3 regions of the Cellulomonas jepli genome follow, and region 2 is predicted to be linked to each of the others. Evidence: riboswitches for the same ligand, from Rfam matches in the RefSeq annotation. Region 2 holds a riboswitch; each other region holds the start of a gene.

Region 1 (3,265 bases), on a different contig from region 2:
TGAAGCCCTCGGGCGCGGTCTCGGTCGGCTTCGCGAGGGCGAGGTACGTCACCGGGCCGACGAGGACCGGGCGCGTCAGGACGCCGTCGGCGAGGCCCTCGACGAACTCGCGGACCGTGCGGTCGCTCGCGTAGCGGAACTCCGTCTCCGGACCGATCTCCGGGACGAGGTAGTGGTAGTTCGTGTCGAACCACTTGGTCATCTCGAGGGGCAGGTCCTCGCCGCGGCCGCGGGCGACCGTCGAGTAGCCCGCGAGGTCGAGGCGACCCTCGGCGTCGACGAGGTCGGCGAAGCGGGCCGGGACGGCGCCCACGAGGTTCGTCGCGTCGAGCACCTGGTCGTAGAACGAGAACGCGCTCGGGATCGCGGGCACGTCGGTGCGCAGGCCCAGGCCGGCGAGGTGCGTGCGGGTGCGCTTGCGCAGGTCGGCGGCGACCGCCTCGACCTCCTCGGCGGACGTCTTGCCGGCCCAGAACGCCTCGATGGCCTTCTTGAGCTCGCGGCGGGGACCGATGCGCGGGTAGCCGAGGATCGTCCCGGCGGGGAACTCGGGCAGCGCGGACGCGGGGGTGGTGCTCGTCATCGTGGGTCCTCGATCAGTTCGTGGGGGCGGGGACGGGGCTGGGTGAGCCGGCCTGCGGCCTGGGGGTCCGGTCGGGAGCTGTCGGAGCTCCGCCGCCGAGGTGTGCACCCTCGAGCAGGTCCAGCGCGGCGTGGTGGGTGTTGTAGGTGTAGACGTGGACGCCCGGGGCGCCGCCGTCGAGCACGGCGTTCACGAGGTCGACGCTCGCGCGGATGCCGACCCGGTGCCGCTCGGCGTCGTCGTCGACCGAGCCGAGCCGCTCGAGCAGCGGCCGGGGGACCGGGACGCCGGTGAGCGCCTCGACCCGCAGGAGCCGGGCGGGGTCGGTCGTCGGGATGATGCCGGGGATGATCGGGATCGTGACGCCGGCCTCACGCGCCTCGGCGACGAGCTCGAGATAGCTGCCCGCGTCGTAGAAGACCTGCGTGATCGCGAAGTCGGCCCCGGCCTCCTGCTTGGCGAGCAGCGCCGCGACGTCCTGCGCGCGCGTGCTGCCCGTGCCCGCGTTGCCGCGCGGGAACGCGGCGACGGCGATCGACAGGGGACGCACGGTCGCGCGGACCTTCTGCGCGAGGCTCTGCCGGCACCGACGCTCCTCGATCTCGCGGAGCAGCGCGACGAGCTCGCTCGCGGTCTCGAGGCCGTCGGGGTGCGGGCGCCAGTCGGCCTGGTCGGCGGGCGGGTCCCCGCGCAGCGCGAGGAACGACCGGACACCCTCGTCGAGGAACTCCTCGACGACCGCGGTGACCTCGGCGCGCGAGGTCCCGACGCACGTCAGGTGCGCGATCGGGTTGAGCGACGTCTCGCGCAGCAGGCGGCGGACGAGCCCGCGCGTGGTGGTGCGCGTCTTGCCCGCTGCCCCGTAGGTCACGGAGACGAAGTCGGGGCGGGTCTCGCCGAGCGCCTGGATCGTCGCCCACAGCTTCGGGGCGGCGTCCGGGTTGCGGGGCGGGAACAGCTCGAACGAGACCGTCGGCCGGTCGACCGGCGCGAGCACGTCGCGCGCACCCGGGGCCGTGCGCAGGGAGTCGCCGGTCGGGGCGTCGCGCGGGACGGGGGGTGCGTCGGGCGCGGCGTCGGTCACGGGGGCGCTCATGAGGCGGTCCGTCGCGGGGTGGCCGCCCGGGAGGGTCGCGGACACGGGGACGTGCACGTCATCGTCAACTCCATCGAACCTGGCGGAAGCACCCACACCCTCGTGAGAGGGGGGTTGCTGCGGCGTCGACGAGCCAGGACTCTCGGCCGCTCTGGATGGTGAGCCGAGCATAGGGCTGGTCCCGCATGCTGAGCAATGCCTCTCACCAACCGAGATGAGGCCGTCCACGCTCGGAGGTACGCCCGCGACGGCGAGCGCCCGGGACGCGACGAGGGGGCGTGCGGCTGGCTCGGGGGCCGTGCGGGTCGGGCGAGGTGCGGGTCGGGCGAGGTGCGGGACGGGCGACGTGCAGGCCAGGGGGTGCCCGGTGGGCCGGTCCAGGTCGTGCGGCTCCGGGTCAGGCGATCGAGGCCACCGGGGTCGGCGTGCGCATCGGGCGGGCCGCGATGTGCCCCTGTCCGGCGACGTCGACGGCGACGCTCGTCAGCCGCGCCGCGCCGTCGGGCTCCACCTCGACCGTCGAGACGGACGCGTTCGGCAGCGGCACGAGACCCACCTCGTCGACCGTCGCCAGGTAGGCGCCGAGCGCGAGCCCGTGCCCGACGACGAGCACGTGCCCGCCGTCGCCGTGCTGGGCGGCGATCCGCGCGAACACGTCCCGGGTCCGGTGCATGAACTCCGCACCGGGCTCGCCGCCCGGCAGCCCGGGGTGGCGGCCCGCGAGGACCTCCGTGACGAGCTCGGGCCACGCGACGACGTCGTCGAGCACGCCCTCGTGCTTCCGCTCGTAGATGCCGAAGCTGTACTCGAGCAGCCCGGGGTCGGTGCGCAGGCGGACGTCGGGGTGGTGGCGGAGCAGCTCGACGGCGGTCGCGACGGCCCGCCCCGAGGGCGAGGACCACGCTGCGGTGAACGGCGTGCCGGCGAGGTGCCGGGCGGTCGTGCGGACGCCCGCACGACCGTCCCGCGTGAGCGGCGAGTCGCAGCGTCCCTGCATGATCCGGCGTGCGTTGAAGTAGGTGCGCCCGTGGCGGACGAGCGTCAGCGTGAGGGTCATCGGTGCCCCGCTCTCTCTCGTTGTCGGTCCGACGCTAGGGAGCACGTGTGTCGGGCGGACGACGCCGGCGTGACGAACAGGCGACGATGTGCCAGCGGCCAGCGGCCAGCGGGCAACCACCAACGACCAACGACGACGCGGCTCGCGTCCGACGTCCGACGTGCGACGTCCCACGTGCCACGTGCCACGTGCCACGTGCCCAGTGCCGCGCGCCGCCTACCGCGCGCCGCGCTCCCGTGGCCGTGGCTGACCTCGCTCAGCGCCCCGCGACGACCGGGCAGCCCGCGAGGTGGTCGTCGACCAGGCCGCACGCCTGCATCGCCGCGTACACGGTCGTCGGGCCGAGGAACCGGAAGCCCAGGCGCTTGAGCTCGCGGGCCAGCGCCTTGGACTCGTCGGTCTGCGCGGGCACGTCGCTCCAGGTCGCGGGGCGCTGGCGCGACCCGGCGACGGCGTCGGCCGGGGCGAACGACCAGACGACCTCGTCGAGCGTGCGCCCGGCCTCGTGCAGCGCGAGGACGGCGCGGGC
Region 2 (3,265 bases):
GGGCCGTGCACGTACTCCTCGGACCCGAGGATGGCCCCGCCGAGCACCCGGCCCTGGCCGTCGATGTGCTTGGTCGCGGAGTAGACGAGCACGTCGGCGCCGTGCTCGAGCGGCCGGGACAGGACGGGGGTCGCGAACACGTTGTCGACGACCACGACGGCGCCGGCGTCGTGCGCGAGGCGGCTGACGGCCGCGATGTCGACGAGGTCCTGCATCGGGTTGGACGGCGTCTCGAAGAACACGACGTCGGCCGGGGTCGCGAGCGCCTCCTCCCACTGCGCGAGCACGTGCCCGTCGACGTACTCGGTGGTCACGCCCCACTTCGCGAGGATGTCGTCGAGGATCACGACGGTCGACCCGAACAGCGCGCGGGAGGCGACGACGCGCGAGCCGGAGCGCACGAGCGCGGCGAGGGCCGTGAAGACCGCGGACATGCCGGTCGCGGTGGCGTACGCGGCCTCGGCGCCGTCGAGCAGGCGCAGGCGCTCCTCGAACGTCGAGACCGTCGGGTTGGAGTAGCGCGAGTAGAGGAACCGGTCGACGTCGCCGGCGAACGCCGACTCGGCCTCGCCGGCCGACCCGTACACGTACCCCTGGGTCAGGAACAGCGCCTCGGACGTCTCGCCGAACTCGGTGCGCACGAGCCCGCCGCGCACCGCGAGCGTGTCGGGGCGCAGCGTGCTGCGGTCGACGGAGCGGTCGTCCCAGTCGAACGGTCCGGGCGTGCGGCGGGCGCTCACCGCTGCCGCCAGGGCAGGCCGGCGGCGCGCCAGCCGGTCGCCCCGCGCTGCCCGTCCGGGCCGACGCCGCCCTCGAAGCCGTCGAGCACGTTGTACGCGGGGCCGAGCCCGGCGGCGGTGGCGAGCTTCGCGGCGCCGACCGAGCGGACGCCCGAGCGGCACAGGAACACCACGGGCCGTTCGTCGCCGGGTGCGAGGCCGCTCGCGTCCAGCTCGTCGACGAACGCCGGGTTGGGCCGGCCGGTGCCGTCGACCCACTCGACGAACGCCGCGGGGCGACCGGTGGTGGACGTGTCGGGGACGCCGATCGTCGCCCACTCGCCGTCGGTGCGGACGTCGACGAGCAGCGCGCGCTCGTCGTGCTCCAGCAGCTCCCACGCCTGCTGCGGGGTCAGGTCACCCGCGTAGCCGCCGGCGCTCACGCGGGGAGGACCTGGGCGCGCGGCACGGGGACCGGGCCGGACGTGGGGACGGGGTCGGGCAGGACGACCGCCTGCGCGACGATCACCCGGGTCCCGTCGAACGTCGCCGCGGGGCCGCCGTGCAGCACGTAGCCCTCGTCGAGCGCGGCGCTGATGCGCTCGCAGAACGTGCGGTCGTCGGGCCCGGTCAGGAGCCGGTAGCGCAGGCGCTCGGGCTCGGGGGTGCCGGCGTCCGGGGCGGGGTCGGGCGTGCCGGTGCCGCCGGTCCCGGTCGTCGGGTCGGGTGCGTCGCTCATGTCGCCTCCATCGGTCCTGGCGGTAGCACCCTGCTCCAGGCACGTCGTGCCTGCGGGTTGCTGCGGCGTCGTCGAGCCAGATCTCTCGGCCGCTCTGGATGGTGACGGCGATCGTAGGCTCACGTCCGGCCGCCGTCCAAGCCTCGACCCCACGCGGTCCGGCATGCGAGACGCCGTGCCCACCCGTTGACACCGACGGGCTCTCCCGGGGATTCTCGACGCAGGTCATGAGTGCCAGCACGAAGCCCCGGCTTGCTGGCCGGCAACCCTCCTCCGCGGTGGGGTGCCCCGGGTGACGACCTGGCCGTGCCGCCGATCGGCGGACGGCAAGCGCGGGGTCCTCACCACGGGTCCCCACCGACCTGTCGAGGAGCACCATGTCCGTGATCACCGAGGCCACCGCCTGTGCGACGACGCCGCTCGACGGGCTCCTGCCCGTCGTCGGGGGTGGGACCCAGGTGCCCCTGCTCGACGGCACGAGCCGCACCTACGCCAACCTCGACTACGCGGCGAGCGCCCCCGCGCTCGAGGCCGTCGCGGCGCGCGTCACCGAGGTCCTGCCGCTCTACGCGTCCGTGCACCGCGGCGCCGGCTACCTCTCGCAGGTGTCGACCGCGCTGTACGAGGCGTCCCGGCAGACGATCGCCCGGTTCGTCGGGGCCCGCGCGGACGACGTCGCGATCATCACCCGGAACACGACCGACGCCCTCAACCTGCTCGCGGGCGTCGTCCCGCCGGGCGCCGACGGGACCCCGGGCCGGGTGCTCGTGCTGGACGTCGAGCACCACGCGAACCTGCTGCCGTGGGGCCAGGGCCCGGACCGCGCGTCGACCGTCGTGCCGATCGCCGGGACGGTCGCCGAGACGCTCGACGTGCTGGCCCGCGAGCTCGCCGCGCAGCCGCACGCGCTCGTCGCGCTCACCGGCGCGTCGAACGTCACGGGCGAGGCGCTGCCGCTCGACGAGGTGGTGCGCCTGGCCCACGCCGCCGGTGCGCGGGTCGTGGTCGACGGCGCGCAGCTCGTCCCGCACCGCGGGTTCGACCTCGCCGCGACCGGGGCCGACTACGTCGCGTTCTCGGGGCACAAGACGTACGCGCCGTTCGGTGCGGGTGCGCTCGTGGGCCGGCGCGACTGGCTCGACGCGGGCGAGCCGTACCTCGCGGGCGGCGGCGCGGTGCGGGACGTGCGCGCGGACCGCACGATCTGGCAGCCCGCGCCCGCGCGGCACGAGGCCGGGTCGCCGAACGTGGTCGGCGCGATCGCGCTGGCCGAGGCGTGCGAGGTGCTCGCGGGGCTCCCCGCCGGTGCGCTCGAGGAGCACGAGGCCGCGCTGCGCGCCCGGCTCGTCGACGGCCTCGCTGCGCTCGACGGGGTGCGGGTCGTGCGCATCTGGCCCGACTCCGGCGAGCCCGTCGGGGTCGTGACGTTCACGGTCGGCGAGCACGACCCGGGCCTCGTCGCCGCCTACCTCGCCGCCGAGCACGGGATCGGCGTGCGCGACGGGCGGTTCTGCGCCCACCCCCTGCTCCAGCGCCTCGGTGCGGCGGACGGCGCCATCCGCGCGTCGGTCGGCGTGGGCACGCCGTCCGAGGCCGTCGACCGGCTCGTCGCCGGGGTCGCGGCGTACCTCGCCGAGGGCCCGGGCACGCGGTACGCGGTGCAGGACGGCTGCTGGGTCGTCGCGCAGGACACCCGCCCGCTCATCCCGCTGCACGGCCTCGACGGCCTCGCGGCGACGGCCGCGGCGTGCGGTCCGGCGCTCGACTGACCGGACGAGCCCCGTCGGTCGCCCGGCACGACCGGCCC
Region 3 (3,265 bases), on a different contig from region 2:
GGGACGGGGCCGCGCGCGACGGCCCGGCCGCCGACCCGCGGCGTGACCCCGGGCCTGCGCCCGGCACCTCGCCGGCGCGCACGGCACGGGCGCGTGCGGGCTCGACGGCCGGCTCGGGGAGCGGCTCAGCGTGCGACAGCGTCCCGGTCACGGGCGTCCTCCCCCGCGCTGCGCTGCCACACGTGGATGGTCGGCCGGGCCTGCGCCGGGCGCCCACAGGCGGGGCACCGCGGGACGCGCAGCACCGGGTGGAGCCGCGTCGTCCCGCTCACGAGGCTCAGGCTCAGCAGGTGCGCGTAGGACGCAGGCGCCGTGAACAGCGTCACGACCTTGACGACCTCGAGCGCGAGGAGCGCCGCCGCCGGGCTCACGAGCAGGTGCTCCGGCCGTAGTCCGGCGACCCGCGAGTGCCGGTCCACGAGGTCGAGCTCGGCGAGGTCCGGGACGTTGCTGCGGCGACGGAGCTCGAAGCACGTCCAGCACGCGGTCTCGTGCGGGAGCACCGTCGGGCCCACGTGGACCTCGAAGCCGGCCGGGCGCGCGCTCGACCACGGGGTACCCGTGACGAGCGCCGCCTCGTTGACCAGCTCGTAGGTGCGCGGGTCGGCGGAGTCCTCCGCGAGCGCCGCGCACCCCGCGCCGTCGAGCAGCCGGACCCACCCGTCGACGTCCCCGGGCCGGTCGGCCGGCTCGACCGACGTCCCGGTCCCGAGGTCCTCGACACGCCGCCGCACGACCGCCGCGCGGGGCTCGCCCACGGGCGCCCCACCGAGCAGCCCGTCCGAGGCCCGGTCCCCGGCATCGACCGTGCCGGGGTCGCACACGACGACCCGCCCGACGCCCGCGACCGCGAGCGCCCGCACGACCGCGGAGCCGGTGGCCCCGAGCCCGACGACCACGACGGTGCTCCGGGCCAGCAGGAGCTGGTACTCCTCGCCGGACCGCGGGAGCACCTCGCCCGTCCCGTCGTCCGCCGCGCCCTCCCGCTCCGGTGCGACGAAGTGGGAGAAGAACGCGATCTGCGGTGCGAGGCGCCGGCGCTCGGCCGCGGTCAGCCCGGGCACGTCGTGCACGACCTCGAGCGCGCCCCGCTCGAGCAGCGCGTCGACCTCCGCGGTCACCCGGGGACGGTCGTCCGGTTCGAACGCCGCGAGCACCTCGGCCCAGTAGCGCTCGCGGTCGAGCAGCGCGAGCAGGCGCCCGAGCAGGTCCCCCCGGCCGCCGCGCAGCTCGAGCGAGAAGGTCAGCGAGTGCAGGCGGAACGACCCGTCGGGCGCCGGGACGACCGTGAACCGCTCCGGCACGCGCAGCCGGTCGTCCGCGCGCACCGGGCGGTCCCCGTCCTCAGCCGGCATAGCTGCAGCTGCAGCTGCTCGATCCCCAGCACGAGCACGAGCAGCTGCAGCACGCCGACCCCGACGTGCGGAACAGCACGAACAGCCCGATCTCGGCGACGAGCCGTGTGCTGCCCTGGAGCGCGGTGATCTCCTCCTTGTCGTGCACCGACTGGGAGAAGTCGTCGCCGAGCAGCGTGTTGTAGGAGACGCTCGCGAGCGATCGCACCTGACGGGCCTCGATCTCGACGAGGTGGCGGCCGGCCGGCACCTTGCCCACGCGCTCCGCGAGCTCGCGGATGTACCCGTCCGACGCACGGCCCTTGCCGCCCTCGCGGCCCCGGGTCAGCTCCTCGGTGTCGTGCTTCGAGCGGACCACCTGGCCGTCCTGCAGAGCCAGGTGCTCGAACGCGGCGATCGTGGTGCGGTCCTTGATGTCGACGACGACGGCCTGCGCGTGCCCACCCTCGGACACGCTCAGCCCGCCCTCCTGGGTCTGGTCCTTGCTGCTGAACGGCGTGACCGAGATGGCGATGGACTGCAGGCTGTCCGGGCTGAACACGGAGAACAGCTGGGTGCGCTCCGGCTGCGCCTCGAGCCCGAGCGCGGTGAGCTCGCCGTGCAGGGTGCGGGCGTCGTCGGACTTCTCGAGGACGCTCTCGAAGAACCGGTACCCGTGCTCGGTTCCGAGGTGCTGGACGGTGTCGACGGCTGCCATGGTGGTTCCCCCTCCGAGATCCACGCGCCTGCGGGGTCGGTGCGCCGTGCGGGCGGCGGGCCGGATGACGTGCTCGGCGGGTCGCGGGGCGCGGTGCGTGAGGCTCGCGGCGTCTCGCCGGAGCCCCCGGGCACACGGTCGTGTGCGGGTCGCGCCTGCGGAGGCTCCGGGTCGGCCCGTGGGGGCCGCGGTGCGCCGGTGCAGGTGGTGGTCCCATGCTTCTCCCGGGCACCACGCGGGTCAACGACCGACGGGCTTCCTCAAGGTGCGGTCGGGGTCCACGACCAGGTCCTTGCCCGGGGCACCCCGCCGTGCGGAGGGTTGCCGTTGCGCCAGCCGAGGCTGCGCGCAGGAGCTCATGACCTACCTCGGTCCAGGGACGGTGGTGCGGAGAACAGCACCACGTGAGCGGTCGACCGCTTCGCGGGGATGCTCAGGTGCTGGACTGCCTGTCCACGGTCACGCGCGGTGAACCGGGCACGACGAAGCGACCCCGGGCGCGTCGACGCGCCCGGGGTCGGGTGGATCGGGTGGGCCGGCGCCGTGCGCCGACCCGGCGGTGTCAGCCCTGGCCGTCGACCCGCAGCTCGGGCAGCAGCGGGCTGCGCGCCGCACCCGCCCCCGTCGTGGCGACCGGGAAGGAGCCGTAGACCGCGGTCACGTCGAGGATGAGGTGCACGGTGCTCGTGACGTACAGGCGGATCGTCGGCCGGCCCTCGAGCATCCCCACGGCCGTGACCGCGAAGTTGGCGAGGTCCTGGTTCGCGTAGAAGTTGATCGTCGACGTGTCGGGGCGAGCGACGCCGTGCGGGAACAGGGTGACGTGGCCGAGCCCGGCACCCATCGTGACCGTCAGGTTGACGAAGATGCTGGCGACGTCGAGGTCCCCCGTCGCGGCGTCCACCGCGACGTCGATCGTCGCGCCGGCGGTGACGCGACCGCCGGCGTCGAGGGCGCCCGCGGTGCGGCCGACGATCGACGCGCGCCCCGCGGCCGAGCGGGTGTCCAGCACCCGCTTGGGCGCGGGCGCGTAGATCATCGGCAGGTACGAGACGAGGTCCTGCAGGTCGAGGTTCGTCACGAGGTAGCCGCGCTCGACGCCGGTGCCGTCGCGGTCCAGACCGATGAGCGGGCCCGCCGCGGTGTTCTTGATCTCGCCGACCTGCGGGGTCCAGCCGGTCGCGTCGGAGGGCTCGAGCCGCAGCTGGGCGCC

The links. A riboswitch is a leader RNA that binds a small molecule or an ion and turns the genes downstream of it on or off. The one in region 2 is predicted to bind S-adenosylmethionine.
Region 1: another riboswitch for S-adenosylmethionine. It lies ahead of AB6N24_RS13575 (methylenetetrahydrofolate reductase); the one in region 2 lies ahead of AB6N24_RS06710 (DUF1737 domain-containing protein).
Region 3: another riboswitch for S-adenosylmethionine. It lies ahead of AB6N24_RS17405 (hypothetical protein); the one in region 2 lies ahead of AB6N24_RS06710 (DUF1737 domain-containing protein).

Annotation. Positions count from the first base shown of each region.
Region 1 is NZ_JBFTER010000054.1:25,428-28,692, forward strand. Features, by position in the region: gene metE (5-methyltetrahydropteroyltriglutamate--homocysteine S-methyltransferase) at 1-583, opposite strand, end outside; gene AB6N24_RS13575 (methylenetetrahydrofolate reductase) at 597-1,679, opposite strand; SAM riboswitch class I at 1,747-1,841, opposite strand; gene AB6N24_RS13580 (histidine phosphatase family protein) at 2,077-2,736, opposite strand; gene AB6N24_RS13585 (DNA-3-methyladenine glycosylase I) at 2,993-3,265, opposite strand, start outside.
Region 2 is NZ_JBFTER010000019.1:11,636-14,900, forward strand. Features, by position in the region: gene AB6N24_RS06700 (O-succinylhomoserine sulfhydrylase) at 1-740, opposite strand, end outside; gene AB6N24_RS06705 (rhodanese-like domain-containing protein) at 737-1,162, opposite strand; gene AB6N24_RS06710 (DUF1737 domain-containing protein) at 1,159-1,458, opposite strand; SAM riboswitch class I at 1,463-1,563, opposite strand; SAM riboswitch class IV at 1,682-1,797, shown strand; gene AB6N24_RS06715 (aminotransferase class V-fold PLP-dependent enzyme) at 1,836-3,227, shown strand.
Region 3 is NZ_JBFTER010000087.1:3,494-6,758, reverse strand. Features, by position in the region: gene AB6N24_RS17415 (YcaO-like family protein) at 1-151, opposite strand, end outside; gene AB6N24_RS17410 (TOMM precursor leader peptide-binding protein) at 126-1,355, opposite strand; gene AB6N24_RS17405 (hypothetical protein) at 1,345-2,052, opposite strand; SAM riboswitch class IV at 2,315-2,416, opposite strand; gene AB6N24_RS17400 (hypothetical protein) at 2,615-3,265, opposite strand, start outside.